Regions from separate parts of the Sodalis praecaptivus genome, predicted to be linked through region 3. Evidence: predicted binding sites of a transcription regulator. Region 3 holds the regulator's gene; each other region holds the start of a gene.
The links. The regulator PurR, encoded in region 3, represses purine synthesis genes. The targets are predictions, from matches to a motif close to CANGCAAACGTTTGCNTG.

Region 1 (7,914 bases), 2.2 Mb from region 3:
CCGGTTTGATTGGCCTTTCACCCCCAGCCACAAGTCATCCGCTAATTTTTCAACATTAGTCGGTTCGGTCCTCCAGTTAGTGTTACCCAACCTTCAACCTGCCCATGGCTAGATCACCGGGTTTCGGGTCTATACCCTGCAACTAGACGCCCAGTTAAGACTCGGTTTCCCTGCGGCTCCCCTATACGGTTAACCTTGCTACAGAATATAAGTCGCTGACCCATTATACAAAAGGTACGCAGTCACACCCCGAAGGATGCTCCCACTGCTTGTACGTACACGGTTTCAGGTTCTATTTCACTCCCCTCGCCGGGGTTCTTTTCGCCTTTCCCTCACGGTACTGGTTCACTATCGGTCAGTCAGGAGTATTTAGCCTTGGAGGATGGTCCCCCCATCTTCAGACAGGATATCACGTGTCCCGCCCTACTCATCGAGCTCACAACAAGCACACCTTCGGATACGGGGCTATCACCCTCTGTCGCCGGACTTTCCAGACCGTTCTCCTGATGCGCAAGCTGATGATGGCTCTGGGCTGTTCCCCGTTCGCTCGCCGCTACTGGGGGAATCTCGGTTGATTTCTTTTCCTCAGGGTACTGAGATGTTTCAGTTCCCCTGGTTCGCTTCGTTAAGCTATGGATTCACTTAACGATGATGCAACGAATTGCACCGGGTTTCCCCATTCGGACATCGCCGGCTGATAACGCTTCATATCAGCTCACCGGCGCTTTTCGCAGATTAGCACGTCCTTCATCGCCTCTGACTGCCTAGGCATCCACCGTGTACGCTTAGTCACTTAACCTCACAACCCTGAGCTGTTTGCACCTTGTCCGACGGGCTGCACGACCGAAATCCGGCGTTGCGCGGTGCTCGGCATCCTCATGGACATCAAGTCCACTGCGGTGCCTGCGTGCCGTGCGCCTGGGCTTTCAGCCGTTCGCGCCGTCTCGCTCGAGTGTCGCCATACTGGCGAGACCCGGCGGCGTCTGTGAAGACGCCACGGAGACGACAAGGCCTGTCGCGCTACAGTGATAACGCTTACGCGTTATCTCAGGTTTGCTTACTTCGTTTGAGAGACTCGCATACTGAGTTTGCACTTCAGCATGTGTTTCAAATTTTCAGCTTGTTCCGGATTGTTAAAGAGCGGTATTTCGCAGCGCGCTTGATAAACGCGCTCTGAAATAAATCAACGACAGAAAAACCTCTCATCCCGCAGGATGACAAAAACATTCCATGACGGAATGGTGGAGCTAAGCGGGATCGAACCGCTGACCTCCTGCGTGCAAAGCAGGCGCTCTCCCAGCTGAGCTATAGCCCCAAGTCGTTCACCTTGCATATGCCGTCGGTCACCCGCGCTGAGTCCGCCTACCTGCGTGCACAGGTAATGCCTCGTTCATCACAGTCAGTAAACAGGACGACAGCCAGTTTCCCTTTTCGCCGCATGCCGGACACCGCCTGACACGCTTGCCTGGCGGCAACACGCTGCGGTCTCATTCATCGGGATAAGCGAAACTGGTAGGCCTGAGTGGACTTGAACCACCGACCTCACCCTTATCAGGGGTGCGCTCTAACCACCTGAGCTACAAGCCTATAGAAGGTTTTTCTTGCTCGTTACAGTTATCAGACAATCTGTGTGGACACGTCACTCAACGTATCGTCTAGGTAAGGAGGTGATCCAACCGCAGGTTCCCCTACGGTTACCTTGTTACGACTTCACCCCAGTCATGAATCACAAAGTGGTAAGCGCCCTCCCGAAGGTTAAGCTACCTACTTCTTTTGCAACCCACTCCCATGGTGTGACGGGCGGTGTGTACAAGGCCCGGGAACGTATTCACCGTGGCATTCTGATCCACGATTACTAGCGATTCCGACTTCATGGAGTCGAGTTGCAGACTCCAATCCGGACTACGACGCACTTTATGAGGTCCGCTGACTCTCGCGAGATCGCTTCTCTTTGTATGCGCCATTGTAGCACGTGTGTAGCCCTACTCGTAAGGGCCATGATGACTTGACGTCATCCCCACCTTCCTCCGGTTTATCACCGGCAGTCTCCTTTGAGTTCCCGACCGAATCGCTGGCAACAAAGGATAAGGGTTGCGCTCGTTGCGGGACTTAACCCAACATTTCACAACACGAGCTGACGACAGCCATGCAGCACCTGTCTCAGAGCTCCCGAAGGCACCAAGGCATCTCTGCCAAGTTCTCTGGATGTCAAGAGTAGGTAAGGTTCTTCGCGTTGCATCGAATTAAACCACATGCTCCACCGCTTGTGCGGGCCCCCGTCAATTCATTTGAGTTTTAACCTTGCGGCCGTACTCCCCAGGCGGTCGATTTAACGCGTTAGCTCCGAAAGCCACGGCTCAAGGCCACAACCTTCAAATCGACATCGTTTACAGCGTGGACTACCAGGGTATCTAATCCTGTTTGCTCCCCACGCTTTCGTACCTGAGCGTCAGTCTTCGTCCAGGGGGCCGCCTTCGCCACCGGTATTCCTCCAGATCTCTACGCATTTCACCGCTACACCTGGAATTCTACCCCCCTCTACGAGACTCTAGCCTGCCAGTTTCAAATGCAGTTCCCAGGTTGAGCCCGGGGATTTCACATCTGACTTAACAGACCGCCTGCGTACGCTTTACGCCCAGTAATTCCGATTAACGCTCGCACCCTCCGTATTACCGCGGCTGCTGGCACGGAGTTAGCCGGTGCTTCTTCTGCGGGTAACGTCAATCGATAGCGCTATTTACGCCATCGCCTTCCTCCCCGCTGAAAGTGCTTTACAACCCGAAGGCCTTCTTCACACACGCGGCATGGCTGCATCAGGGTTTCCCCCATTGTGCAATATTCCCCACTGCTGCCTCCCGTAGGAGTCTGGACCGTGTCTCAGTTCCAGTGTGGCTGGTCATCCTCTCAGACCAGCTAGGGATCGTCGCCTAGGTGAGCCATTACCCCACCTACTAGCTAATCCCATCTGGGTTCATCCGATGGTGTGAGGCCCGAAGGTCCCCCACTTTGGTCTTGCGACGTTATGCGGTATTAGCTACCGTTTCCAGTAGTTATCCCCCTCCATCGGGCAGATCCCCAGACATTACTCACCCGTCCGCCGCTCGCCGGCAAAGAAGCAAGCTTCTTTCCGCTGCCGCTCGACTTGCATGTGTTAGGCCTGCCGCCAGCGTTCAATCTGAGCCATGATCAAACTCTTCAATTAAAAGCTTGATGCTCAAAGAATTAAAACTGGTATTCATATGAATATTCGTTGTTCACTCTTCAAGACTTGATATTTCGTGTATCGATATCGTCTTGTGAGTGCCCACACAGATTGTCTGATAAATTGTTAAAGAGCGCTGCGCTGCCGTCATCGGGCTGGCGCGAGGTGCGTATATTACGCTTTCCTCTTACAGAGTCAAGCCCGCCGGGCCAACTTCTGCGTCGTTCAGCCTGCTGCGCCGTAGCGGTAACAGGCCGGACAATGGAGGCGCATTATAGGGGGTTCCGGCCCCATGGCAACCGCTATTTTTGTCAAATGACACCGTTTGCTGCTTTCCACAGCAAATACCGGCTTATACCTGCTTTTACACAAACTTATCCACAACAACAGGCGCGAGAACAAAATTTGGCGAGCATCGCGCAATCGTTTTCGCTACAATTCAGGCAAATTTTTCTTGTCCGGGTCGAGTGGCCACGGACATCAATGCCGCTTCGGCATTGCCTGACAACGCCAGTTAACGTCATTGCTATTCATATCAAGGGTCATTTGCCATGCAACCACCACGTCCTGTCCGCCGCGCGCTGCTCAGCGTCTCCGACAAAGCCGGTATTCTGGAGTTCGCCCGCTCTCTGTCCCAGCGCGGAGTTGAGCTGCTTTCCACCGGCGGCACCGCCCGCCTGCTGGCCGAGGCGGGCCTGCCGGTCACCGAAGTGTCAGACTATACGGGCTTTCCCGAAATGATGGACGGGCGTGTCAAAACGCTGCATCCCAAAGTGCATGGCGGCATTCTGGGACGTCGCGATATTGATGACGCCGTTATGCATGAGCATGACATTGCGCCGATTGATATGGTGGTGGTCAACCTTTATCCTTTCGCCGCCACGGTGGCGCGCGCGGACTGTACCCGCGAAGAGGCGGTGGAGAATATTGATATCGGCGGCCCCACCATGGTGCGCTCTGCGGCCAAAAACCATAAAGATGTGGCAATTATAGTCAACAGCGCCGACTATCCCGCGGTGCTTGCGGAAATGGACAGCCACGGCGGCTCGCTCACCTTGGAAACCCGATTCGACCTAGCGATTAAAGCATTTGAACATACCGCCGCCTATGACAGTATGATTGCCAACTACTTCGGCAGCCAGGTGCCGGCCTATCATGGCGACACCAAGCAGCCTTCCGGCCGCTTTCCACGCACCCTCAATCTCAACTTTATCAAGAAACAGGACATGCGCTACGGCGAGAACAGCCACCAATTGGCGGCGTTTTATACCGATCCCGAAATGCATGAAGCGTCGGTGGCCACCGCACGGCAGCTACAGGGGAAAGCCCTCTCCTACAACAACATCGCCGACACCGATGCGGCGCTTGAATGCGTGAAGGCCTTCACCGAGGCGGCTTGCGTCATCGTTAAGCACGCCAATCCCTGCGGCGTGGCCACCGGCGATACCCCGCTGGCAGCCTATGATCGCGCCTACCAGACTGACCCCACTTCCGCGTTTGGCGGGATTATCGCCTTCAACCGGCCGCTGGACGCCGAGACCGCCAAAGCGATCGTGAGCCGCCAATTTGTGGAGGTCATTATCGCCCCGGCCGTCGACGATGACGCCCTGACGGTGCTGGCCGGTAAGCAAAACGTGCGGGTACTGGCCTGCGGACGCTGGCAGCAGCAGACGCCGGGGTTGGATTTCAAACGGGTTAACGGCGGCCTGTTAGTGCAGGAGCGCGATGTGGGTATGGTGGATCTGCAGGATCTGCAAGTGGTTACCGAACGCCAGCCGACAGAGGCGGAAATGCGCGATGCGCTGTTTTGCTGGAAGGTGGCGAAATTCGTCAAATCCAACGCCATCGTTTATGCCCGCGAGCAGCGCACCATCGGTATCGGCGCCGGACAAATGAGCCGCGTTTACTCGGCAAAAATCGCCGGCATCAAGGCGGCGGACGAAGGTCTGGACGTCAAGGGATCGGCGATGGCCTCTGACGCCTTCTTCCCGTTCCGCGACGGTATCGACGCCGCGGCGGCGGTAGGCGTACGCTGTGTCATTCAACCGGGCGGATCGATTCGCGATAACGAAGTCATCGCCGCCGCCAATGAGCATGGCATCGCCATGATCTTTACCCATATGCGTCATTTCCGCCATTAAGCCCAGGAGTTAGCTCGCCATGAATATTTTGATTATCGGCAACGGCGGACGTGAACACGCCTTGGCCTGGAAAGCCGCGCGATCGACGCTTGCCGACAACGTCTATGTTGCGCCCGGCAACGCCGGCACCGCGCTGGAACCCACGTTGCAAAATGTAGACATCGCCGCGACCGATATTCCGGCGCTGGTCGCCTTTGCCCAAGAACGTCACATCGGGCTGACCATCGTGGGACCGGAAGCGCCGCTGGTGAAGGGGGTGGTGGATGCTTTCCGCGCCGCGGGCCTGCGGATTTTTGGCCCAACGCAAGCCGCCGCGCAGTTGGAGGGTTCCAAGGCCTTTAGCAAAGACTTCCTTGCCCGCCACGGTATTCCCACCGCGCGCTATGAGAACTTTACCGAGGTCGCGCCGGCGCTGGACTATGTGCGTCAGCGGGGCGCGCCGATCGTTATCAAAGCGGACGGTTTGGCTGCGGGTAAGGGCGTGATTGTCGCCATGACGCTGACGGAAGCGGAATCCGCCGTGAACGATATGCTGGCCGGCAACGCTTTTGGCGATGCGGGGCACCGTATTGTCATTGAAGAGTTTCTCGACGGAGAAGAGGCCAGCTTTATTGTCATGGTAGACGGTGAGCATGTGCTGCCGATGGCCACCAGCCAGGATCATAAACGCGTGGGCGATGGGGATACCGGCCCGAATACCGGCGGTATGGGCGCTTATTCACCGGCGCCGGTCGTGACCGATGAGGTCCATCGCAGGGTGATGGAGCAGGTGATTTGGCCAACGGTGAAAGGCATGGCGGCGGAGGGGAATGTCTATACCGGTTTCCTGTATGCCGGCCTGATGATAAGCCCTGATGGCCAGCCGAAAGTCATTGAGTTTAACTGCCGCTTCGGCGATCCGGAAACCCAACCTATTATGTTGCGCATGCGATCCGACCTGGTCGCCCACTGCCTGGCGGCCACCGAAGGCCGTTTGGACGAGGAAACCTCCGAGTGGGATGAACGGCCGGCGCTGGGCGTGGTATTGGCGGCGGGAGGTTATCCCGGCGACTACCGCACCGGGGATGAAATCAGCGGTCTACCGACAGCCGAGGCGGAAGGGGAAAAAATCTTTCACGCCGGCACCCGCCTGCATCAGGGTAAGGTATTGACCCAGGGAGGCCGCGTGCTGTGCGTCACCGCGCTGGGGGCGACCGTTGCCGACGCGCAGGCCCGGGCCTACCGCGCGGCCAAGCCTGTCCATTGGCATGAGGGTTTTTGCCGCCGCGATATCGGCTATCGCGCTATCGCTCGCGAAACCTAAACCCTCTCACGGAGCGGGGCCAGCGCGGTCCCGCCCCGCCAAGGCGGCCTAGAGATCGTTCTCATTCGGCTGCCAGCGGCAGAAATTCTCATTGGCGACCAGCAGCAGCTGGGTGCCTTCCGGCGCGTCCAACCAGGCAATCCCTAAGTCTCCCGACGCGTTGCGGGTGCGGCCGGCAAGCCAACCCGCGGCGCGCGCGTCAAAATCTGGCGTCGCCGTCCCACCCTGGCAAAGCGTAATCACGCCGTTATGCCAAATTCCCTGCTTTAACCGGACCTGGCCGGCGCGCAGCGCCTGGCTGATTTCCAGCACGCGGCGGGCCTCGAACGCATACAGCGCCGTCTCGTCATCGCTAAGGGATTCTCGCCGCTGCCCGCGCTCGCGCTGCATGAAACTCAGTTTACCCTGCTGATCAAAGCGTAGCTGTACCGTTTCAGGTTGTTCTCCGCTTTGTTGTCGGCGGATCTGACGCACCTCGCCCTGCTGGTATTCATAACGGGTCACGACCGTGTCAGCGCCGCGATAGGGGCTGTAGACACTTTCAAGCGTCACGCGCTCGCTGGCGGTATCGTCTTTACGCCAAAGACGAACGGCGCCGCGATCGGCGATATAACCGGTGGCGGTAAACGCGGGGGGGGTTTGATGGAAGCTACATGCCGTCAGCATCAGAGCCATAAGCCCTATCCGACCACAGAGCCGTAAAGACAAAAGGGGCATGGGTGCCCCTCTGCTTATTGTTTTCACCTGCACACTGCGTTTATTTGACTGCGTCTTTCAGTGCTTTACCAGAAACAAAGGCAGGTACGTTGGCAGCTGCGATTTTGATTTCTTTGCCAGTCTGCGGATTGCGGCCAGTGCGTTCGCTACGATGATTAATTTTGAAAGTGCCGAAACCAACCAATTGTACTGCATCACCCTCTTTAAGAGACTCGGTAATTGCTGCCAAAGTGGATTCCAGCGCAGACTTCGCTTGTGCTTTAGAAAGATCAGCTTTATCAGCAATTACATCAATCAGTTGAGTCTTGTTCATATGTTATCCTTACAGTGTGTTTATCGCTTGCTAAGCATCGAGTGCGACGGATATGCCGATTGACAGCACTCTCCTGCATACACGCACCGATAGCCACTTTTTTCACGCCCCCCAAATGTAGACCAGACAGGGTGCTAATGTGAAGCCTTATGGACCAGCAAAACAGGTGTTAAATCACGTTTTTCTGCCTTATTGCTGCAAATTTATCCCAATATTGCTAATTCCGGCCTCGCGCAGA
Region 2 (7,914 bases), 1.0 Mb from region 3:
GCCCGATGACGGTGGCCACGCTGATTCAGAATACCTTGCAGGCCTGCGAGGATTATCACGATACGTCTGCGCCGGAGGCTTAACCATGACGACATTTTCCCTTGAAGGGCACCCCTATATCGCATTATGCGATCTTCTGAAAATTTCGGGCTGGTGCGATAGCGGCGCGGCGGCCAAGTTGGTCATTGATGAGGGCCGGGTTACGGTAAACGACGCGGTGGAAACCCGCCGACGCTGTAAGATCACCGTCGGGCAGCGCGTCGCCTATGCCGGTCAGCAGGTCACGATCGCGGACTAGCCGGCGAAAGAAGCGTGATAGCCGGTCCCCGCTGTCCAAGTAGGGGAACGGCGCGGGCCGTCGAGGGCCAGCGCCGGCCTAGGCCTTTAACCGCGGCGCCAGGTCGTACCCTGGGGGCCGTCTTCCAGCACGATGCCCAGCGCGGTAAGTTTATCCCGGGCTTCATCCGCCAGTGCCCACTGCCGGGCTTTGCGCGCGTCGTTGCGCTGCTGAATTAACGCGGTTATCTCGGCATTCTCATCCACGTCGCCGCCGGCGCCCTGCTGCAGGAAGGCGGCGGGATCCTGCTCAAGCAGCCCCAGCACCCCAGCCAGCTGGCGTAACGTCGCCGCCATACCCTGCGCCGCCGCCGGCTGCTCGCTTTTCAAGCGGTTCACCTCGCGGGCGATGTCGAACAGGACAGAATAGGCTTCCGGGGTATTAAAGTCGTCATCCATCGCCGCTGTAAACTGCGCCACGAAGTTTTCACCGCCGGCGGGCGCAGCTGCCGCATCGGTGCCGCGCAGGGCGGTATACAGGCGCTCAAGGGCGGCCCGCGCCTGCTTAAGATTCTCTTCGCTGTAATTAAGCTGGCTGCGGTAATGGCCGGACATCAGAAAATAGCGCACCGTTTCGGCGTCGTAATAGCGCAGGACGTCGCGCACGGTAAAAAAGTTGCCCAGGGATTTGGACATCTTCTCTCGATCGACCATCACCATCCCGGCGTGCATCCACACATTGACATAAGGGCCGTCGTGAGCACAGGTGGACTGTGCGATTTCATTTTCATGGTGCGGGAAAATCAGGTCCGAACCGCCGCCGTGAATATCAAAATGATGGCCAAGCTGCCGGCTGTTCATGGCCGAACACTCAATGTGCCAGCCGGGCCGGCCGTCGCCCCACGGCGATGGCCAACTCGGCTCGCCGGGCTTCGACATTTTCCACAGCACGAAGTCCATGGGGTTGCGTTTTACTTCGGCGACTTCGACGCGAGCGCCGGCCTGGAGCTGCGCCAGATCCTGGCGGGACAACAGGCCATAGTCGCTGTCGCTGTCCACGGCGAACATCACATCACCGTTGGTGGCCACATAGGCATGTTCTCTGGCCAGAAGCTGCCCCACCAGTTCAATAATCGCGTCCATATAGTGCGTGGCGCGCGGTTCATGATCGGGACGCAAAATATTCAGCTGGTCGAAATCGAGATGCATCTCTTGGATCATGCGATCGGTAAGCTGATGAAAGGGTTCACCGTTTTCCGCAGCGCGGCGAATAATTTTGTCTTCAATATCGGTGATATTGCGGACATAATTGACCTCATAGCCGCGATAGCGCAGATAGCGGGTAACGACATCAAAGGCGACGAAAGTGCGCCCATGGCCGATGTGGCAGAGGTCATACACGGTAATGCCGCACACATACATACCGATTTTACCGGCATGGATAGGTTTAAATTCCTCTTTTTGGCGTGTCAGGGTGTTAAAAATCTTTAGCATCGAAAATCATTCCATGTGTCTGCGGATTACGCGTGTAGAGCGCCCAGCGGTAAAGGTCAATAAACCTAACGGGGTATTGAACCCTGAAGCCGCAGCTATTGCAAGGGTATGCCCGGAATTCCCCGTGCTTGACGCGGTGCTGTCATTCGGCCGACGGAGGGAAACGGGGGACAATGCTGACTCTATGCCAGAGTTATGCTATAAAACCCCTCTGCCCGTACACTTCGTATGAATGCAATTCATCAGACTTTCAGGACATTAAATATGGTTACTTTACATACCAATCACGGCGATATCGTTATCAAAACTTTTGCGGAAAAAGCGCCGTTAACCGTTGAGAATTTCCTCAATTATTGCCGCAGCGGGTTTTATGACAACACCATTTTCCATCGCGTGATTAATGGCTTCATGATCCAGGGCGGCGGCTTTGTCCCCGGTATGGAACAAAAGGCGACCCAGGCGCCGGTAAAAAACGAAGCCAATAATGGTCTGAAAAACACTCGCGGTACGCTGGCGATGGCCCGTACCAACGATCCGCATTCTGCCACCGCACAATTTTTTATCAACGTGGTGGATAATGACTTCCTGAATTTCCGTTCTGAGCGTCCCGACGGCTGGGGATATTGTGTCTTCGCCGAAGTGACCGAGGGTCTGGACGTGGTGGATAAAATCAAAGGCGTCGCGACCGGCCGCAGCGGGATGCACCAGGATGTACCGAAAGACGACGTCATCATTACCCATGTGACGATCGCGGAGTAACCTTAGCCGCATGTCAACGCTGTTCGTCGCGGATATTCATCTTTGCGCACAGGAGCCGGCGATTACCGCCGGTTTTCTGCATTTTCTACGTACCCGCGCCGTCGCCGCGCAAGCATTGTATATTCTTGGCGACCTGTTTGAGGTGTGGATAGGCGATGATGATCCCAATCCGCTGCATCACGAGATCGCCGTCGCGCTACGGGCGCTGGGTCAACGCGGTATTCCCTGCTATTTCATTCACGGTAATCGTGATTTCCTGCTTGGCCAGCGCTACGCCAGCGCCTGCGGAATGACGCTGCTGCCCGCGCAACAGGTTATGCAGCTTGACGGGCTTCGGGTGGTGATATTGCATGGCGACACGCTGTGTACCGACGATAGCGATTATCAGCGTTTTCGCCGCCGGGTGCATCAACGCTGGCTGCAGCGGCTGTTTCTGTCGCTGCCGCTGCGGCTGCGGTTGCGCATCGCCGACAGGATGCGCGCCAATAGTCTTCGTGTCAACGCCGGCAAAACCGCCGATATCATGGACGTCAACGCGCAGGCGGTCATGGCGGTGCTGGCGCACACCGGCGCGACGGTGATGATCCATGGCCATACCCACCGGCCGGCGATACATGAGCTGCCCGGGGAGCGCCGTCGCGCGGTGCTTGGCGCCTGGCACCGCCAGGGGTCGGCCATTGAGGTCACGGCCAAGGGCGTCACGCTGCACGAGTTCCCTTTCGGCAGTTGAAGTTTGGCACGCGCCCGGCGTTATCTTCTCGACCACGAGAGGCGCTTATCCCCTCAGCGCAGCCACCGGGGCCTTTTGCCGCCAGGGTTTCCCGCTCAACCGGGGGCTCGTAGGGCACCAGGCCACCTCTGCACGGGTCTATAAGGTCTCCACCAGCATAAACTCTTCCACCACCAGCGCCATCTCTTCCGACCAGTGGCCGGCACGTTCAAAAAACGCCCGGTGGGTTTCACGCCAGTAGGCCAGGCTAAGATCTCCCTCGCCTTCTTTGGCCGCCATTTCCGCCGTGACGTCGCAAAAACGCAGCAGGCGCAAGGCGGTGGTGCGGATAACCGCCAGCGGGCGCTCCCTGCCATCGAGGATCACGCTGTAGTCGCCAATGCGCGGGGAGCTGGCATCCTGTTGGTAAGCCTGCAGCGAGCAGCAGGTGGCGGTTTTTATGCCCCCTACCACCAGTGCGCCCAACTCGTCGGCCATTTGCGCGCTATCGCCGAAAGCCCAATAGGCCGCGCCCGGGTAGGTTACCGTAAGCGGCGCGCTTTCCTTTGGTGTGGTTTCCATCGCAGATATCCCGTTGAGCCCCGCCGGCACCGGCCAGGGCAAGCTATTCAGTTAAAGCAACATTTCGGTGCAGTATAACCCGCACAGCGCATTTTTTCCTTCGCCGCGCACGCCGCCGGCGGCTACGCAACCGTTTTCCTCTACCGGGACCCATGATATGCTCTACGCCCGGTTAGCCAGGCCGCAGGGTCTGTTAAGAACGCCGACATTATGACCACAGGAGCACGACGCGTATGCAATCCAACCACGCCACGGCAAAGATCGCGATTGTCATGGGTTCCCAAAGCGATTGGAGCACCCTGCAATTTGCCGCGGAAATTCTCACCGCGTTAAACGTTCCCTTTGAGGCGGAAATTGTTTCAGCCCACCGTACCCCTGATAAGTTATTCCGCTTCGCCGAGCAGGCGGCCGACAACGGTTATGCGGTGATTATCGCCGGCGCGGGCGGCGCGGCGCATTTGCCGGGCATGCTGGCGGCCAAGACGCTGGTACCGGTGCTCGGGGTGCCGGTTCAAAGCGCGGCGCTGAGCGGCGTGGACAGTCTCTATTCCATTGTACAAATGCCGCGCGGTATTCCGGTCGGTACCTTGGCCATCGGCAAAGCCGGCGCCGCCAACGCCGCCCTGCTGGCCGCCCAAATTTTAGCGCTGCATGACGCGGCGCTGGCCGATCGTTTGAGCCAGTGGCGCCAACGGCAAACCGATGAGGTCCTGAGCCATCCCGATCCGAGGGAACAGGCATGAAGCCGGTCTGCGTACTGGGCAACGGCCAGTTGGGTCGTATGCTGCGGCAAGCCGGCGAGCCGCTGGGTATCGCGGTGTACCCGGTCGGGCTGGACGCCGAACCCGAATCGGTGCCCTTCGGCCAAAGCGTCATCACCGCCGAAATCGAGCGCTGGCCGGAAACCGCCCTCACCCGCGAATTGGCGCGTCATCCGGGCTTCGTTAATCGCGATATTTTCCCCAGGTTGGCCGACCGGCTAACGCAAAAGCAACTGCTGGACCAGTTGCGTCTGGCCACCGCCCCCTGGGCGCCGCTGGCGGGTGCCGCCCAATGGCCGGAGGTGTTTGTTTCCTTCGGCAATTTGGCCATTGTAAAACGCCGGGTGGGCGGCTATGACGGTCGCGGCCAATGGCGGCTGCATCCAGGCGAAGAGGCCACCCTACCGCAGGAGTGCTACGGCAGTTGCATCGTCGAGCAGGGCATCGCCTTCGATGGGGAGGTCTCGCTGGTCGGCGCCCGGTCCGCCGATGGCGTCCAGGTCTTTTATCCGCTGACCCATAATTTCCATCAGGATGGCATTCTGCGCGCCAGCGTCGTCTTTCCCGCCACGGATAGCGGCCTGCAACAGCAGGCGGAAAATATGCTCGGCGCTATCCTGCATGAGCTGGACTATGTCGGCGTGATGGCGATGGAGTGCTTTATTGTCGGCGATCGGCTGCTTATCAATGAACTGGCGCCGCGGGTGCATAACAGCGGCCACTGGACGCAAAATGGCGCTTCCATCAGTCAATTTGAACTGCATTTACGCGCTATTCTGGCGCTGCCGCTACCGGCACCGGTCGTCAGCGCGCCCGCGGCCATGGTGAATATTATAGGCAGCGACGTGAATATCGATTGGCTGGCGGACTCGCTAGTGCATTTGCACTGGTACCAAAAAGAGGTGCGCGCGGGGCGCAAGGTCGGACATTTGAATCTTAGCCATCCTGATAGCGCGGCACTCAGCCGCAGCCTGCAGCGGTTGGCAACGCTACTGCCGGCGGAATACCAACACGGGATCGACTGGGCAAGGCAGAAACTGGCCGGTTGAGGTTGAGCGGGCGCGGCTCGCTCTGTCCACAACATTGCCAACGAATTGCCCGCTGCGCTGACCGACGCGATAAGTCCATCGTCCGCCGATCGTAACAATGCACCGGCTCCTGCACCGCCGTATGCGGCGCATTGTTGCCAATGCGCGTCGATCGTGACAACGCACCGGCTCCTGCGCCGCCGTATGCGCCGCATTGTTGCCAATGCGCGCCGATCGTGACAACGCACCGGCTCCTGCGCCGCCGTATGCGCCGCATTGTTGCCAATGCGCGCCGATCGTGACAATGCACTGGCTCCTGCGCCGACGTATGCGCCGCATTGTTGCCAATGCGCGCCGATCGTGACAATGCACTGGCTCCTGCGCCGCCGTATGCGGCGCGTTGTTGTCAATGCGTGCCGGGCAGGGGCTGCCCGGCGGCCTGCCTCAGGCGCCCACCGCCTGTAGCGCGGCGTTGAGGGTGGCGCTGGGGCACATGGCTTTGCTGGTCAGCGCGGGATCCGGATGATAATAGCCGCCGATATCCACCGCGTTACCCTGCACCTGATTCAGCTCCGACACAATTTTCTGCTCATTATCAGCCAAGGTGCGCGCGAGCTCGGTGAACTGCTGCTTTAACGCCGTGTCCTCGTTCTGCTCCGCCAGCGCCTGCGCCCAGAACAGCGCCAGATAGAAGTGACTGCCGCGGTTGTCGAGCTCACCGACTTTACGGGAAGGGGATTTGTTGGCGTCGAGGAATTTGCCGGTTGCCTGATCCAGCGTTTTCGCCAGCACTTTGGCCTTGCTGTTGCCGGCGGCGATACCGACGTGCTCCAGCGAGGCGGCCAGCGCCAGGAATTCTCCCAGCGAATCCCAGCGCAGGTGGTTTTCCTGCACAAACTGTTGAACGTGTTTGGGGGCGGAACCGCCGGCGCCGGTTTCAAACAGGCCGCCGCCCGCCATCAAAGGCACGATGGAGAGCATTTTGGCGCTGGTACCCAGCTCCATAATCGGGAAGAGATCCGTTAAATAATCGCGCAGCACGTTGCCGGTGACCGAAATAGTGTCCTTGCCCGCGCGGATCCGCTCGATGGAAAAACGCGTGGCGTCGACCGGGGACAGGATACGAATATCCAGCCCGTCGGTATCATTCTCCTGCAAATAACGCTGCACTTTCTCAATCATGCGCGCATCGTGCGCACGGGCCGGATCGAGCCAGAATACCGCCGGCGTATTGGATTCACGGGCGCGGTTGACCGCCAGCTTCACCCAATCCTGAATCGGCGCATCTTTAGCCTGGCACATGCGCCAAATATCGCCCGCCTCTACCGGATGGGCCAGCAGCACGTTGCCCGCCTCATCGGCGACCTGCACCACGCCGTCGGCGGGGATCTGGAAGGTCTTGTCATGAGAGCCGTATTCTTCAGCCTTTTGCGCCATCAACCCCACGTTGGGCACGCTGCCCATGGTCTTGGGGTCAAAAGCGCCATGCTGCTTGCAATCTTCAATTACCGCCTGGTATACACCGGCATAGCAGCGGTCGGGAATAATGGCCTTGGTATCATGCAGTTGGCCATCGGGCCCCCACATTTTGCCGGAATCGCGGATCATTGCCGGCATCGACGCATCCACGATAACATCGCTAGGCACATGCAAATTGGTAATGCCTTTGTCGGAATTCACCATGGCAAGCGATGGCCGCTCGGTGTACAGCGCCTCGATGGCTTGTGTGATTTCCGTCTGTTCAGCGGCGGGCAATTCTTTGATTTTGGCGTATAAGTCGCCAATACCGTTGTTGGCGTCGAAGCCCAGCGTTTTCAGTTTATCGTTATAGCGGGCCAGCACCTCTTTATAGAATTCAGACACCACGATACCGAACATAATCGGATCGGACACCTTCATCATAGTCGCTTTCAAATGCAGCGACAGCAGCACGCCCTGCCGTTTGGCATCGGTGATCTGCTGCGCGATAAAGCTGCTCAACGCCCTTTTGCTCATGACCGCGGCGTCGATGATTTCGCCGGCGTTCACCGCCGTTTTGGCTTTCAAAACCTGCTTGGCGCCATCGCGGCCGACGAGAGTGATACTAACGTTACCATCGCGTTCAATCAGCGCCGATTTCTCGCTGCCGTAGAAATCGCCCTCGTGCATATGGGCAACGTGGGATTGAGACGATGCCGACCATTCTCCCATGCGGTGCGGGTGTTTGCGGGCGTAATTCTTCACCGACAGCGGCGCGCGGCGATCGGAGTTACCTTCGCGCAGAACCGGGTTAACCGCGCTACCTTTGATTTTGTCGTAGCGGGCC
Region 3 (7,914 bases):
AGAACAGATAGCCCGGCGCGCCCCACAGCAGACAGCGCAAGAAGGCGACGGCCTTCTCCGCCAGCGCCGGCTCGACGCTGTGCATATGCTCGATGACAAGATGGCTATTATACAGCAGCACCATGATGACCAGCGCCACGCCCAGCGCCAGCCAGAAGCCCTGACGTATCTGATGGGCAATCCGGTCTCGCCGTCCGGAGCCGTTGAGCTGCGCGATAACCGGCGTTAGCGCCAGCAGCAGGCCGTGACCGAACAAAATGACCGGCAGCCAAATGGAGGTGCCCACCGCTACCGCGGCCATATCGGTGGCGCTTACCGAGCCGGACATAATGGTATCCACGACCCCCATCGCCGTTTGCGATACTTGGGCGAAAATTACCGGGATGGCCAAAGCCAGTAAGATACGCGCTTCCTTAACATAATTTTGCACGCGGACACCTTTGTTGCGAGTGACGAACCGAATTTATTAATGGAACCCGCACGCGTTGACATGGCTGGATCCTTTTAGCGGCATAGTGTAATGCATTTTGTCGACGAAGATAGCAGGAAAATGACGCGATATAAGGGGCATAGCCTCTATGGTATCCTGTCAGTATTTGGAATTCGTCATATTATGGGGCAAACTGAGCGCCGAGTTATTCGGTGTAGCCAGATGAGGAAAACGCATGTTTACGGGGATTGTTCAGGCCACCGCGCCCATTACCGCGATTGAGGAAAAAGACCATTTTCGTACCCATCACGTCCGCCTGCCGGCGGCGCTGTTGCCGGGTTTGACCATCGGCGCGTCGGTGGCCCATAACGGCTGTTGCCTGACGGTGACCGGCATCGCGGGCGACGTGGTCAGCTTCGATCTGATGAAAGAAACGCTCCGGCTGACCAACTTAGGCACGCTTAAGGTCGGCGATGAGATCAACCTGGAACGGGCTGCGACCCTGCAGGCGGAGATTGGCGGTCATCTGATGTCAGGGCATATTATCTGCACCGCCGAGTTGACCAAAATCGTGACCTCGGAGAACAATCGGCAAATTTGGTTTTCCTTGCCGGACAGGGCGCTGATGAAATACATCCTGCATAAGGGTTATATCGGCGTTGACGGTATTAGCCTGACGGTAGGCGAAGTCGCGGGCAACCGTTTTTGCGTACATTTAATTCCTGAAACGTTGCTGCGCACCACGCTCGGTAAGAAACGACTCGGCGATAGCGTCAATATCGAAATTGACCCGCAGACGCAGGCGATTGTCGACACCGTAGAGCGGGTTTTGGCGGCGCGCGAGCGCGCCTGACCCAGATGGGCGGCGGCGCGGTCTGACAGCGCCGTCATATGCGCCGGCAGCCATGACGGCGCAACGTTGTTTACCGCGCGACGCGCAGACCGCCTTCGACGCCCCGAGGGCTGAACAGAACCTGCCATAGCTGGATATTGCGGGCGCGGAACGCGCCGGCGCAGGCCTGTAAGTAGTAAACAAACATGCGGTAAAAACGTTCGGAATAATTGCCCTGCAACGTCGGCCAGGCGGCGATGAAGCGTTCATGCCAGGCCATGAGCGTGCGATCATAATCCGCGCCGAAATTATGCCAGTCTTCCATGACGAAATGGGGCTCGCTGGCATCGGCAATATGCCGTACGGACGGCAGGCAGCCGTTCGGGAAGATATATCTGTTAATCCACGGATCCACATTCATATCGGTCCGGTTCGCGCCGATGGTGTGCAGCAAAAACAGACCGTCGGGTTTCAGATTACGGGCCACCACATCGAAATAGGTTGGGTAGTTTTTCGGCCCCACGTGCTCGAACATCCCTACCGAGACAATGCGATCGAATTGCAAATTTAAATCGCGATAATCCTGCAACAAAATCGTGACATCTTGCCCTGCGCAGCGCGTTTGCGCCAGCTTTTGCTGCTCGGCCGAGATAGTGACGCCGTGGACTTTAACGCCATAATGTTGTGCCGCATAATTCGCCAGACCGCCCCAGCCGCAACCGACATCCAATAGCGACATCCCCGGCTGCAATTGCAGTTTCTGGCAAATCATCTCCAGTTTATTTTGCTGGGCCTGCTCAAGGCTGGCGGCATGAGGCCAATAACCGCAGGAATATTGCATATACGGATCGAGCATCAGCGAAAAGAGGTCATTGCCTAAATCGTAATGTTCTTTACCGACGATCCAGGCCCTTTTGCGCGATTGGAGATTAGTCAGGCGCGCCGCGGCGACGCGTAGGGTATCTTTTAAATGATGGGGGAGCTTATTTTCCAGTCCGCTGCGCAACGCACGCTGAAAAAACATATCCAGCCGTTCGCAATCCCACCAGCCATCCATGTAACTTTCACCTAAACCCAGTGAACCGTCCTGTAGTACGCGCTTAAAAAAATCCGGGTTGTTGACGCGAATATCGAATGGACGGGATCCATTGATTTCAATGTCGGCTTCAGCGAGTAATTCATGGACGATGCGATACCAAGCGTTATCCTGAAAGCTCAGGTCTTCAACACACGAGGAACTCATAGCTTCTCCATCACCTTTCTTCTAAAAATACCTCGTCAGGAAGAGCCAGGCGCTGCCTGCGAGCTTTTATAAGAATCCACGGTAAGCCGTGGTGTCTGATACGACAAATTAACAGAGGAATAGAAACTCAGAATGGTTGTTAAACCGGCTGCTTTGCACGAAAAAAGCATGCATGAGTAAACATCAGGTCCCTAAAGCAAAATGAATAAACAACTCGTTATAATTGTTAACGTAATTGAGTATAAGCCTGCATCCGGCTTTAGACAACTCCAAAAACAGCAATAGGAATAATAGCCTAAGTTAATGATAACTTTGGGAAACAGTTACACTCCTCAAAGAGTTAGTGCGCCTAAAGAGTTATTATTCATTTCCGCGTCGCGGGGAAATTGACGCGGCCAGGTAGCGCGTAAAACGCCGTGCATAATGGCCAATGCCGCCGCAAACACGGGGCCTCAGCCATCGACGGCACTGGATTAGCGGTTACGGTAGGGGCCATCGGCCACCGAACAGCGCTCCACCAGGGTGGGATGAACCTCGATCGTCTGCGCGGCTTCCCGCTTGCTGATGATCCTATCAAGCAGCATGGTCAGCGCGGATTCCCCTAATACGGCCTTGGGCTGATCCACCGTGGTAAGCGCGGGGGTGAAATACCGCGAGTGGCTGACATTATCGTAGCCTATCAGTGAAATGTCTTGCGGTACGCGCAGCCCATGCTCGTGGATGGCGCACAATGCGCCCATCGCCATCTCGTCGCCGCCGCAAAATATCGCGCTGGGACGGTGGGACTGGGCCAGAATATGTTGCATGGCGCGATAACCGGAAGCCGGCTCGAAATCACCTTGAACAATCCAGGCCTGGTTGGGCAGAATATCGGCCTCTTTTAACGCATGAAGATAACCGCGGTGGCGCCCGCCGCCGGTATTGCGCGCCAGCTGGCCGGGAATGGCGCCAATATCCCGGTGGCCGCGATCGAGTAAATAGCGGGTGGCCATATAACCGCCGGCAAAGGCATTATCGACGATAGTATCGGTAAAATCGCCGCGCACCTCACCCCAATCCATCACCACCATGGGAATATGGCGATATTCTTCCAATAGCCGCAACAGGGCTTCGGGGTATTCGGCGCACATCACCAACAGCCCATCGACCCGCTTTTGCGCCAGCATTTGCAAATAGGCCTGCTGTTTCGATGTTTCGTTGTGGGAATTGCACAGGATAAGGGTGTAGCCTTTGGCAAAACAGTGATGCTCTATGGATTCAATTATCTCGGCGAAATAGGGGGCTTCGCTGGTGCTGGCCAACAGACCGATGGATTTGGTGCGGTTGACCTTCAGGCTGCGCGCCACCGCGCTGGGGGAATAGCTGAGCTGTTTGATGGCGTCCCATACGGCGCGTTTGGTCTCCGGCGCCACGAAGCGGGTTTTATTAATCACATGGGAAACCGTAGTCGTTGATACCCCCGCGTGTTTGGCTACATCTTTTATGGTTGCCATCTCTAAACTACTCCTGGATCCCTCGGCAGCAGGGGATAATGCTATGTGAATCGTTTGCCTGCCAACAAAAGGCAATTTTCCTCGATTTGTCGAGAAAGTGAAAGCGTTATATGCGTTGAGCCGCCGGCGGGACATGCTTTTTGGCCACGGTTATGGCAAGATAGAGAACGAATACCGACTAACTTAGCCACCTGACGCAGAAGCGTTAAAAGGAAATATCATGAGCCGCGATTTTGCTTGGTCGTTAACGACTACCGTCTTTTCGCTGTTGGTCATTATTATCTTCAGCTTTACCGCCGTATTGAATTGATCGCGTTTGGCGCCGCGCCAAACTTCACCCAGACGGTAAAAAGGGCTCCAGGCCCTTTTTTTTGTCATCTTTAAACCACTTCTAGGGAGCTGGATCGAATTGCGGCCCAGGAACGGCGCGCGGATCGGCACGGTGAACTGGCGCGGACGTCAAAAGGCCCTTAGGACCTACGCTGCGACGGCAAGGGGGAGAGGCTGTCGCGCGTGGCCGTCAGCGAATGGTGGTGGGCGTCATCACGCGGCGGGCGCCGACATAATGATCCTGCCAATAATCTTCGCTCAGGTAGCTGATACGGATGTCACGCCCGGTGCGGGGTGACTGAATGAAACGGCCATTGCCCAGATAAACCCCGACATGATCCGCCGTGCCGCGGTTGCGGATGCGGAAAAAGACCAGATCGCCGCTTTCCAACTCGCTCTTTTTCACCGGCGCTGCATCCCGCAGGTGGTACATTTCGTTCGCGGTACGGGGCAGCGGCACGCGGATTAAGTCTTTATAGGCGTAGTAAATCAACCCGCTGCAATCGAATCCGGTGGTCGGCGATTTACCGCCCCAACGATAGGGCTTGCCCACCTGCGACATCAGTTTGGCCATCGCCGTTAATTTGGCGTGCTGGTAGCGAACCTTGTGGCTTTCGCTCATGCGCAATGGCTGCGCGTCTGCCGCCATGGCCGTCGTCCGGGCTTGCGCGCCGCCGCGATGGCGTCCATAGGCTTTCTTCAGCCCTTTGCCGGCGGCCTGGTTATGCGCCAGACGCGTATTTTCACGTTGGCGGCGGGAAGACGTAATGGGGCTTTTACCCACCTTCACGGCGGCGGTTTTATCGCTGGTGACGCTTTTCGTTTTCGCCCGCTGCCCGGCGGCGTGCGTTTTTGCGGCGGTGGTTTTGCCGGCGGTTGGCGCTGTGTCGGCGGGGGGCGTTTTGGTGGCGACGGCCTTGCGGGGTTTCACCACGGCGGATTTTAACTTGGGATTACCCAAATGCTCGCTCTCGGTGCTGCGGGTCTTTTTTTGCAGCTTAACGGGCTTGCGCTTGCGTCGGTCATCGGTTTTCGCCGCGCTGGCCTGCGATTTACGTTGATCGGCATTGACTCCCGCATTCGGCGCGGCGTGCGCGAGATTGAGAAAGAGCTGGGTAAACAGCAGCACAAAAAGCGTAAAGCATAAACGCATGATAAACGCTATCCTCTGTGGCCCAAGGTCGGGGGAAAATGACGGCTCAGCTGAATTTAAGCTATTTGCGGTTCTAATGCATCCGTATTTTCCTACAGATTGTGAATAAACGTGAATAACATGCGCGATGCGGCATTTTTGCGCGCGGGCAGCCGTAAAAAGCAACGGTTTTACAGCCCGTTAAACGCCCTAGTCGCAAATCTGCGCCGCCGCAAGGGCAGACCCGGCGTTCGTGCCCGTTGTATCACGGCCGGGGCGGCTGAAGCCCGCCTGCGGGGCTAACGTGAAAAAAGCATTTAAATGTTCCCCCCGGAATCGTTAGAATAGTGAATTACGTCAGACCCGATGCATGATAAATAAAAGCCAGCCACTGGCTTAAGGAAGCGAGACAATGACCACGACTATCGAAAAAATTCAGCAACAGATCGCCGAGAATCCGATTCTTCTGTACATGAAGGGCTCGCCTAAATTACCGGGCTGCGGTTTTTCCGCCCAGGCGGTACAGGCGCTGTCCGCCTGCGGTGAGCGTTTTGCCTATGTCGATGTGCTGACCAATCCGGATATCCGCGCTGAACTGCCAAAATTCGCCAACTGGCCGACCTTCCCGCAGCTGTGGGTGGACGGCGAGCTTATCGGCGGCTGCGACATCGTCATTGAAATGTACCAGCGCGGCGAGCTGCAGCCGCTGATTAAAGAAACGGCGGTAAAATACAATTCGCAAGCGGATAACGCGCAGTAACGGGTGGAATGTGCGCACTATAGCGCGCCGTCCCGATGCCGTCCGGCGCTAATGCGCCACGGCCGAGAGACCGCCTCGGCGCTATCGCACCCAAAACCACCCAAGGCACAGCGGGTGGTTTTTTTTGCCTCTCAGCGTGCCGGGCGCGGGGCAGTGCGGGCGTCATCGCCGCCCGGCATGCCCTGCGGCGTTCGCTAGGCAACCTCTCAAGCGCCAAGGCGCCGTACCATCCCCATGACGCCCCGGGGACGGGCAGGTGGTGTGCCCTGCAAGCGCCAAAGCCCTGTCATTGTCCGCGCGGACGGCCCGCGGCGTGGCAGCGTTTACAGATCGATAGCGGGGTTGGCGCGATCCTGCGCGGCGCAAGCCTCCTCTTCGGCGTCACCCGTGGCGGGTAGTGCGACCGGCCAGCCGCCCAGACGTTTCCAGCGATTGACCAATTCACAAAACAGGGTCGCGGTACGTTCGGTATCATAGAGCGCCGAATGCGCTTCACCGCTGTCAAAGGCAATGCCGGCGGCGCTACAGGCTTTCGCCAGTACGGTCTGGCCGAGCACCAGCCCGCTGAGCGCCGCCGTATCAAAGGTGGCGAAGGGATGGAAAGGGTTGCGTTTCAGGCCGGCGCGACCGGCGGCGGCCATGAGAAAGCTGTGATCAAAAGCCGCATTGTGGGCGACTATAATGGCGCGGTTGCAGTCCTGATCTTTAATTCCTTTACGTACCAGTTTGAAGATTTCATGCAAGGCTTCATATTCGGTTACCGCGCCGCGCAGGGGGTTGTGCGGATCGATACCGTTAAAGGCCAGCGCTTCCGGCTGCAGCAGCGCGCCGGGGAAAGGGTCGACGTGGAAATGCAGGGTGTTGTCGGCGTGCAGCCAGCCGTCATTATCCATTTTCAGGGTGACGGCGGCGATTTCTAGCAGGGCATCGGTCCCGGCGTTGAATCCCGCGGTTTCCACATCAATGACAACGGGATAAAAGCCGCGAAAGCGGGCGCGGAGGGTGTTCAGATCGTCTATTTCAGCCATGCCAGTTCTTATGTTCAGCGAATTCAGCCGCCATTATGGCAAATTTTGGCGCGGCTTGCATGGCGAGTTATGCCCGCGCGGCGCGGAATACCGGCCGTGAACCCCCAGGTCCCGGCCGCGCGTACGCTGCTTAATTGCCGACGCCTTGACCGGCGTGTTTGTTTTCAATCAATTCGATTTTATAACCGTCCGGATCTTCAATAAAGGCGATAACGGTCGTTCCGCCTTTCACCGGCCCGGCTTCGCGGGTTACTTTGCCACCGGCCTGGCGAATGCGTTCGCAGGCGGCCGCCGCATTGTCCACGCCCAAGGCGATATGGCCATAGGCGCTGCCCAAATCGTAACTCTCCACGCCCCAGTTATAGGTCAGCTCGATGACCGCGCCTTCGCTCTCGTCGGTATACCCTACAAACGCCAACGTATATTTGTATTCCGGATTTTCGCTGGTGCGCAGCAATCGCATTTCAAGGGTTTTGGTGTAAAAATCGATGGAGCGTTGTAAATCGCCTACCCGCAGCATGGTATGTAATAAACGCATAATGTCCTCTTGAGCCATCACGGTCGGTGCGGCCGTGTTAAGTGAAGAGACTTCAGTATAGCCTGCGGGGTGAAACCGGTTCAATGCCGCCCGTTAGCACAGATTGCCGGTACGCTCGGTAAAAAATA
Region 4 (7,914 bases), 2.3 Mb from region 3:
CGAGCGTCGGCATCAAATGACGATTCATTTTTGCCAGTTGCATCTCATATTCGACATCCGTCATCGCACGTACGCCGCGGATGAGGATATTTGCCTGCTGCTGGCGAGCAAAATCGGCCATCAAATCGCTAAAGCCGGTGACCGTCACATTGGGCAGGTGGGCCGTCACCTGGGTTGCCAGCGCCACCCGTTCATGCAAATCAAACAGCGGCCGTTTACTGGGGCTGGCGGCGATCGCCAGCACGACGCCATCAAACATCTGCGCGGCGCGGGTCACTAAATCCAGATGGCCATTGGTCAGCGGATCGAAGGTGCCGGGATAGATGGCTTTGGTGGTCATAGGTCATTTTCCCTCTCGGCGTGGTTTAAGGCCCACAGCGTGGCGTATTTATTGAAAGTATATTGTGCGTTCACCACCGCAAGCAACCAGCCCTGTCTGCCGTCCAGAAAACCGGCGCGCAGCAGCCAGGTTTTAAGGAAAGCACCATAGGTATGGCTAATAATGGCCAACATGCCGCATCGCCGCCCCTGGCGATGGCGTTCCCGCGCCCAGGCTTCGGCGTACTGCAGCTGTTTACGCTGAAAAGCCGGCAAATCGCGGCACGTCAGATGCTGTAAATCACCCGCCAGGGCAACGATGCCGGCGCCGCTGGTCTCAAGGGATTCATGTACCGGTAGCGCGTTGTAGCGATAGCGCTCGCGCGCATACAGCCGCACCACCCGGTCAGGGTACCAGCCGCTGTGGCGCATAAAGCGGCCAAGAAACAGATTGCGCCGCGCGCAGCTGTAGACCAACTCCGGGTCGGGCTGTCGCAGCACCTCCTGAATCGCCCGGCGCAGCGGCGGCGTGACGCGCTCGTCGGCGTCAAGCATCAGAATATAATCGCCGCTAGCATAGGCCTGTGCCCGCTGGCGCTGTACACCGAAGCCCGGCCAGTCTGTGGACTGGAAAACGCGTGCGCCCGCCTGCGCGGCGATATGGCGCGTTTGGTCACTGCTGCCGGCATCCAGCACCACGATTTCATCGGCCCAGCTTACCGACGCCAGGCAATCCGGCAGGAGCTCAGCCTCGTTGCGGGTAATGAGCACCACCGACAGACGCTTTCTTTGCGACATTCACTGGCTCCGTTGCGGCAGATAAGGCTCAAGCAGATTCAGCAGGCGCTGCAGCGCGCCCTGGTTCTGATGCAGAACCTCGACGGCGTGACGGCCGTAATACAGGCGATAGTCCTCATCGGTCAACAACGTGGACACCGCGTTGACCAGCGACGGCACGTCGGTGACGGTAATCAACCCGCCGGCTTCATCCAGTTTGCTGCAAATATCGCGGAAATTCAAAGTATGCGGCCCCATCAGCACAGGAATGGCGTGCGCCGCCGCTTCGAGGGGATTATGGCCGCCGCGCGCCACCAGGCTGCCGCCGACGAACGCCAGGTCGGCGATGCCGTACAGCAGCATCAGCTCGCCCATGGAATCGCCCACCACCACCTGCGTGCTGGCGGACGGAATTTCACTGCTGCTGCGCATGATGTAACTGAAGCCGGCCTTCATGGTCATCTCCCGCGCCGCCGGAAAACGCTCCGGGTGGCGCGGGACCAAGATAAGCAACAGATCGGGAAAGTTGGCCAGCAGTTGGCGATGCGCCTGCAATAATAGCGTTTCTTCACCATCATGGGTGCTGGTGGCTATCCATACCGGGCGCCGCGACGCCCACTGGCGGCGCAGAGTAAGCGCCCGCGCCGCCAGCTCGGGGGTCACGGAAATATCGAATTTCAGGCTGCCGGTGACCGCCAGCTGGTTCTTTTTCAGGCCAAGCTCGAGGAAGCGTGCGCCATCCTCTTCGTTTTGCGCCGCGATGAGGGTAATGCGGCGCATGATGTCGGCGACAAAGCCGCTAAACCTTTTATAACCGGCGGCGGAGCGGGCCGAGAGGCGCGCGTTGGCGACCACCAGCGGGATACTGCGGCGGTGCAGCGCCTTGATAAGGTTTGGCCACAGCTCGGTTTCCATAATGATAACCAGCTTGGGATTGACCCGATCGAGGAAACGGTTCATCGACCCGGGCAGATCATAGGGCAGGTAGACATGATGGACATCATTGCCGAACGCCGACTGTACCCGTTCGGAGCCGGTGGGCGTCATCGTGGTGACGGTAATAGGCAGCAACGGGTAGCGGTGGCGCAGGGCGCGCACCAGCGGTATGGCCGCCAGCGTCTCGCCTACCGACACGGAATGCAGCATGATACCGCCGGGTTTCACCTTGCCCTGGCAAAAGCCGTAACGTTCGGGCCAGCGGCGGCGGTAGGCGGGCGCTTTTCTACTGCGCCATAATAACCGTATCCACACCAGCGGCTGGATTAAATATATGATTATGTTGTAGATCATTATAATTAACTATTGTAAGGCACAGCGACCCATGTGCTGAGTGAGTTTTTAACCAGATAATGTGAATTTCCCCAAAATCGGGAACATGCTAGCAGATAAGTCATTATCCCTCATTAGCGGGCAGGCATTTATCTGATTAGTGCTGATTGCCGGCCGCGGCGCGCGAGCCATCCTAGACCGACGCCACGGCTATGATAACAGTTGCCGATAAAGACCCATAAGCTGACGTGAAAGATTTGCCGGCGTGCAAGTGCTTACCCGCTGGCGCGCGGCGGCGCCCATGGCGGGATCTCGCTCCCGGGACGGCATCTCGGCGGCGAACGTCTTCAGGCTGGCGATATCCAGCGCATCGCAGACAAAGCCCTCGCGGCCCTGCTCAATAAATTCCGCGCCCCCGCAGCGCTGGCTGGTGATGACCGGCAGGCCGCAGGACATGGCCTCAAGGATCACGTTGGGGAACGGGTCGTACAGCGTCGGCAGGATGAGCGCGTCCGCGGCGTGGTAACAGGGCAGCACATCTTGGCGGACCCCGGTGAAACGCACGCGCGACAGGCAGCCCAGGCTTTGCGCCAGGGCCTGATAGCGCCGCTGGTGTTTGTCTTGTCCAACGACAATCAGGTAGCGATCGGTGTCGGCTACCGCGCTAAGGGCCTGTCGTAGCCCTTTGCGCGCAAAACCGGAGCCGACGAAAATCAGCGCGCAGGCCTGTTCCGGAATCGATAGCGCTTCCCGTGCCGCCCGGCGTTGCGCGCCGTCGGCGGGGGCGAATCGATTTGGATCGATGGCGTTGTAAATCAGAGCGAACTTATCTTCCGCTACGCCGTAATAGTGCATGATATCGTTCCGCACCATCGCCGAATTGCAGATGATTTTCTTTAGCTGCGGGGATTGAAACATGTCGCGTTCCGCCGACAGCACATAGCGGTGATAACGGCTGATATGCGTCAGCCAGCGCTGATGGGCGGGAATGATGCGCGCGCGCTGCGCCAGCCACGCCCGGTGGACGCCATCGCCGGCGCGGAACACATCACAGCCGGCGATGCGCTCATGGCTTTGCACCAGATCGAAATGGTGCTGTTGCCAGTACCGCCGGGCGGCATCGGCGAAACCGCGCTCGCGTGCGATGCGGCCACCACCGCGCGGGTTACAGATATGCACCTGCCAGTCGGGCTGCGGTTCGCCTGACCACTGGCGCGTAATGATGTTCAGTTCCAGTCCGCTGTTATCAAGCGCTTCCAAGGCGCGGGAGATAAAGCGTTCCGCGCCGCCGTCGGGACGGTATTTTTGCCGTACTATCGCCAGGCGGATAGTTGTCATGTCGGAGTTTCCCTTGCCGCCGCGATCCACGGGCGGCCGTTTGCGATGGCGCAAATGCCCTTGCCGGCACCGCGCGGTAGGCCGATGGCGCGTTTCCGCCGGCGTCGCGCGTTTACGGCGCAAGATCCCTTACCGTCAGCGGGTCGGGTGCTGATAAATAGCCTCTCGCTGCCGTCAGCACCGGCTCAAGCGGTATCGCGCTGAGGTAGCGCTGCCGGGTTTGAGTATCAATCGTATCCGGATCCGGCAGTTCGGCGTAATCGCCGGCCCACAGCACGGTACTCTTTTCGCTCCAGGGACGCCAGCGCTGCAGTTTAGTCGGGCCGAACAGCGCCACGCAGGGGGTGTCCAGCGCCGCCGCCATATGCATAGGCGCAGAATCGACGCCGATAAACAGGCGTGCACCCTCTATGACCGCCGCCAGCTGAGGCAGCGAGAGCTGCCCGGCCAGGGAGACGGGTTTCACTGCGCGGCAAAGCGAAATGATATGATCAACCATCTCCAATTCTTTTTTGTCAGGCGCAGCGGTCAGCACCACCGGCAACCTGCTGGTTGCCAATCCTTCAATCAGCTGCGCCATTTTGGCGTCGTCCCAGCATTTATACAACCAGCGCGAGGTCGGCTGGATAACGATATAGTCGCCCGACACCCCTTGTTCGCGCAATAACGTTTCGCCCCGGACTTTATCCGCCGCCGTAAAGTACATGCTGCAACTGCGGTCGGTAATGGCAAGGTTAAGCGGTTCCAGAATACTGAGATTTTGTTCCACGGTGTGCAGTTGCGCGTGGTTGCTGGTAGCCACTAGACGGTTGTGCGCCAGGCGCCAGAGAAAAGAACGCCGCTTGGTGAAATTAAAACCGATGCGCAACCTCGCGCCGCTGAGCAGCGTGATAATCGCGCTGCGCCATTGATCGGCAAGATTGATGACAAGATCATAATGGCGCGCGCGTAGGGTTTGCGCTAACGCGAATTCCTGTTCCAACTGACGCAGCGGGCCCTGTTTTTTCCACTGACGATCGATGACGTGGATCTGGCCTATCGCCGGATGATGCGCCAGGATCGGCGCCGTTTCTTTATACAAGAGCACGTCAATTTCCGCCGCCGGATAATGCTGACGCAGATTATTAATCACCGGCGTGGTCAAAATCATATCGCCATGGTGGCGTAATTTAATCAGTAAAATCTTGCGGGGCAGGAAGGGCGTATCGTCGTGACGCGTGGGCATGGTGGCGCGGACCTGTATCAAACAGTGGATTACTGAGCAGGACCGGCCAGGAAATGAGAATCGCCAAGGGTGAACACCTGCTTTATCCGGTAAATTCCGGTAAGGAATACCATTATTAGATAATTATAAGTATCGAAAATGGTGTCGACAACCTCTATTCATCAAGCAAACGTTAGTCAGAGAAGCGGGGTAAACGCGGCAAACTGGGCGATGGGCGCCCCAGTCCGCGCTCAGAGCGGGGATTACGCGGCGGGGTCGCGCTTCGCAATATCTCATTAATCATCGCGAGCGGTATCGACAGGTTGTGGTATGAGGGGCGAAGCGCCAGCGTGGTTGAACGGCAGCCAAAGGGTGCCAGCAGGGCAGTCGCCGGATGTGGTGGGGTCAAATGGCAAAGGCTAAGCTTTCACCGCCGTAGGATAGGGATCCTGGGGCAGATGATGAAGACAGGCCCCAGCCGTAAGAGGTGAGGCGTCGCGCTAACGGAGGAACAAAAAAAACCGGCGGCGCAGTGCGCCGGGCATTCAGCTATCGCTATACCGCCGGAGAGCGTTAATGGCGCTCGGGTTATCGCCGGCGCCAGGCGTAGAGACGGCACAGCCACAGCAGCAGCTGGTACCACTGGCGGATGCCGCGCGCATTGCGGATCATGCGTTTATGGGTGCCGCTGCTGAAAATATCGCTAATGATCATCCGCCGCGCCGCCGGATCCGGTTCGCGCCGTGCCGCATGGCAAACGGACAGCGCTTCATGGGTCACCTGCCGCGCAAACTCAGGGTAAAGAGGGATTTTGCCGCGATAGCGCCGGTTGATGCCTTCGAGTAGCTCGGCGATGCGCAAATAATGCCGCTGATATTCGACGTTTTTCACGCCGGTTCGTTTTCGATTGCTGATGGACCTCTCGTGGATGTAATAGCGATACAGCACGTCCTGGGTATAGCGCACGCGGCGGGCGTTGAACATCAGCTCGGTGGTCCAGGGTATATCCTGATGATGCAGCCCCGGCTCAAAGCGCAAATCCAACTGCTTTATCAACGACAGGCGATAGATGCCGAGCCAGACCACATGCAGGTAACGCCGGGTGGCCAGCGCTCGGCGCAGCCATTGGCTACCGCTCAGTACGCCGGTCGAGCTCAGGCGATCAAGGGGAATAAGCGTCTTAATCCGCTGCGAGCCGGCGAAAAAACGCTCGCCGTTGCATTGCGCCACATCCAGGTCATCCTGCTCCGCCATCGTCAACAGCCGCTGATATAGGGTGGGATAGAGCATATCGTCGGCGTCGGGAAAGGTGACATAGACGCCGCGCGCCGTCGCCAGGCCGGCGTTGCGCGCGCGCGATACCCCACCGTTGGGCTGGTCAATTACCCGGACATGGGCATAGCGCTCGGCGTATTCATGCGCCAGCACTTCCGAACCATCCGTCGAACCGTCGTTGACCAAGATGATTTCCAGGTCAGTAAGCGTTTGCGCCAACAGGGAAGACATAAATGTGTGAAACATGGCGCCGGCGTTATACAGAGGAACGATAACGCTTAGCTTAATCGTTGCGGATTCCGGTTGTGTCATTGTCGTCATGGGTCTTTTATCGGATGAAAAGCGCCTGGCGCTGCCGCCGGCGTCAGGACGCACCTTGCGCCAAGGCGATATATTGCCGGCAAATCGTCGTTATCTCGTAGGCTTGCAGACGGGAAGAGGAAATCGCCGGCGGCCGGTCATAAACCGCGCGCATGGTTTTCGCCAGCGAAACGCTGCTCAACTCCGCCAGCCCCGCGGAAAGTTCGCCGTCCAGAATCTCCTCCGGACCGCCGGGACAACGGGTGCTGACCACCGGCGTGTCACAGATAAGCGCTTCCACCAGCACATTACCAAACCCTTCGCTATCGGAGCTTAAGATCAGCATACGGGCGTGGCGGATATAGGGATAAGGATTGGTATTGAACGCTTTGAACAACACCCGATCGGTAATTTGCAGATCTTGCGCCAAGGACTTAAGCCGCCGCAGCATAGCGTCGCTGCCTTTGCCCAGAATGACCAGCGGCGCCTGAATACCGCTTTCGGCGTAGGCTTTCAGCAACCGATCCTGACGTTTATTTTCATGCAAACGGCCAACGTGAATGAGGTAATCCTGACCGGCCAGTTCACAAGGCGCCTCGGCCAGCCGACGGATAGCGCTGAAATCGAAGGGGTTGTAAATCACCTCGGCATGGCGCGGCATCACGTTGAAGGCTTGGCGCATATCATCCAGGACGCCGCGCGAGACGGCGATAATATTGCGGTTTTGGTAGAGCGCATGAATTTTCTGGCGTTTCAGCCAGCGGGAGAAGCCCGTGCGATGGCCCAAATAGCCCAACGAAAACATGGTATGCAGACAAAACCAGATGCGATCCCGCGGTAACACGCGGCTGAGCGCCACGATGCGGTCGGTTTTGTGCAGATGGGAGACCACCAGATCGAACTCGCCGTTGCGCTGTTGCGATGCCAGCACCGCCTTATCCAGCGCCCGCGCCCGGCGCGATAGCTCCGTCAGTTTGCGCCAGGGGGTGCTGGCGTGGTCAGCGATAATCTGATACTCAATGCCGTCCGGTAGCGCGTAGTCGCACACTCCCCGCAGCGAAAATATCGACACCCGATGGCCCTGGGACGCTAACCCCTGCGCGAGCGTTAGCAGCACTTTCTCTGCGCCCCCGCCGGGTAAACCATCAATGATCATCAATATACGCATGCTGATTTCCGCTGTATGCCGCTGTACACGGTCTGTTTTCTCGGTGATCCTACCCTAAGGCGAGATGAAAATCTCCTTAAGTTTCATCGAGACCATGAAGGTATCCATCACATTGGCGCACCTGTTGGGTAGATTATCGCGAACAATCCAGTTTGCGCTGTTAACGGCGGCTGCGTAACATGGATTTCTCTGATTTCAGACTGGACTCGGTATGGCTACCCCTGCTTTTATTATTACTATAGACACAGAAGGCGACAATCTCTGG

Region 1: purH (bifunctional phosphoribosylaminoimidazolecarboxamide formyltransferase/IMP cyclohydrolase) is a predicted target of PurR. The motif match lies at 3,619-3,636, and genes of this name have one in related genera.
Region 2: purE (5-(carboxyamino)imidazole ribonucleotide mutase) is a predicted target of PurR. The motif match lies at 3,944-3,961, and genes of this name have one in related genera.
Region 4: rfaQ (putative lipopolysaccharide heptosyltransferase III) is a predicted target of PurR. The motif match lies at 5,090-5,107, and genes of this name have one in related genera.

The regions. Positions count from the first base shown of each region.
Region 1 is NZ_CP006569.1:4,489,673-4,497,586, forward strand. Features, by position in the region: rRNA gene SANT_RS19935 (23S ribosomal RNA) at 1-799, opposite strand, end outside; tRNA gene SANT_RS19940 (tRNA-Ala) at 1,240-1,315, opposite strand; tRNA gene SANT_RS19945 (tRNA-Ile) at 1,511-1,587, opposite strand; rRNA gene SANT_RS19950 (16S ribosomal RNA) at 1,661-3,202, opposite strand; gene purH (bifunctional phosphoribosylaminoimidazolecarboxamide formyltransferase/IMP cyclohydrolase) at 3,754-5,343, shown strand; gene purD (phosphoribosylamine--glycine ligase) at 5,363-6,646, shown strand; gene SANT_RS19965 (DUF1481 domain-containing protein) at 6,695-7,321, opposite strand; gene hupA (nucleoid-associated protein HU-alpha) at 7,404-7,676, opposite strand; gene SANT_RS19975 (YjaG family protein) at 7,866-7,914, opposite strand, start outside.
Region 2 is NZ_CP006569.1:3,373,263-3,381,176, forward strand. Features, by position in the region: gene folD (bifunctional methylenetetrahydrofolate dehydrogenase/methenyltetrahydrofolate cyclohydrolase FolD) at 1-83, shown strand, start outside; gene ybcJ (ribosome-associated protein YbcJ) at 86-298, shown strand; gene cysS (cysteine--tRNA ligase) at 385-1,770, opposite strand; gene ppiB (peptidylprolyl isomerase B) at 2,035-2,529, shown strand; gene SANT_RS15080 (UDP-2,3-diacylglucosamine diphosphatase) at 2,540-3,259, shown strand; gene SANT_RS15085 (ASCH domain-containing protein) at 3,398-3,820, opposite strand; gene purE (5-(carboxyamino)imidazole ribonucleotide mutase) at 4,054-4,563, shown strand; gene purK (5-(carboxyamino)imidazole ribonucleotide synthase) at 4,560-5,630, shown strand; gene SANT_RS15100 (NADP-dependent isocitrate dehydrogenase) at 6,054-7,914, opposite strand, start outside.
Region 3 is NZ_CP006569.1:2,337,074-2,344,987, reverse strand. Features, by position in the region: gene SANT_RS10380 (MATE family efflux transporter) at 1-430, opposite strand, end outside; gene SANT_RS10375 (riboflavin synthase) at 666-1,283, shown strand; gene cfa (cyclopropane fatty acyl phospholipid synthase) at 1,354-2,505, opposite strand; gene purR (HTH-type transcriptional repressor PurR) at 2,979-3,998, opposite strand; gene SANT_RS24095 (YnhF family membrane protein) at 4,219-4,308, shown strand; gene SANT_RS10360 (C40 family peptidase) at 4,519-5,481, opposite strand; gene SANT_RS10355 (Grx4 family monothiol glutaredoxin) at 5,873-6,220, shown strand; gene rnt (ribonuclease T) at 6,544-7,248, opposite strand; gene gloA (lactoylglutathione lyase) at 7,379-7,786, opposite strand.
Region 4 is NZ_CP006569.1:4,603,065-4,610,978, reverse strand. Features, by position in the region: gene coaD (pantetheine-phosphate adenylyltransferase) at 1-340, opposite strand, end outside; gene SANT_RS20510 (glycosyltransferase family 2 protein) at 337-1,116, opposite strand; gene waaA (lipid IV(A) 3-deoxy-D-manno-octulosonic acid transferase) at 1,117-2,385, opposite strand; gene SANT_RS20500 (glycosyltransferase family 4 protein) at 2,575-3,702, opposite strand; gene rfaQ (putative lipopolysaccharide heptosyltransferase III) at 3,815-4,927, opposite strand; gene SANT_RS20490 (glycosyltransferase) at 5,495-6,493, opposite strand; gene SANT_RS20485 (glycosyltransferase) at 6,546-7,649, opposite strand; gene SANT_RS20480 (deacetylase) at 7,861-7,914, shown strand, end outside.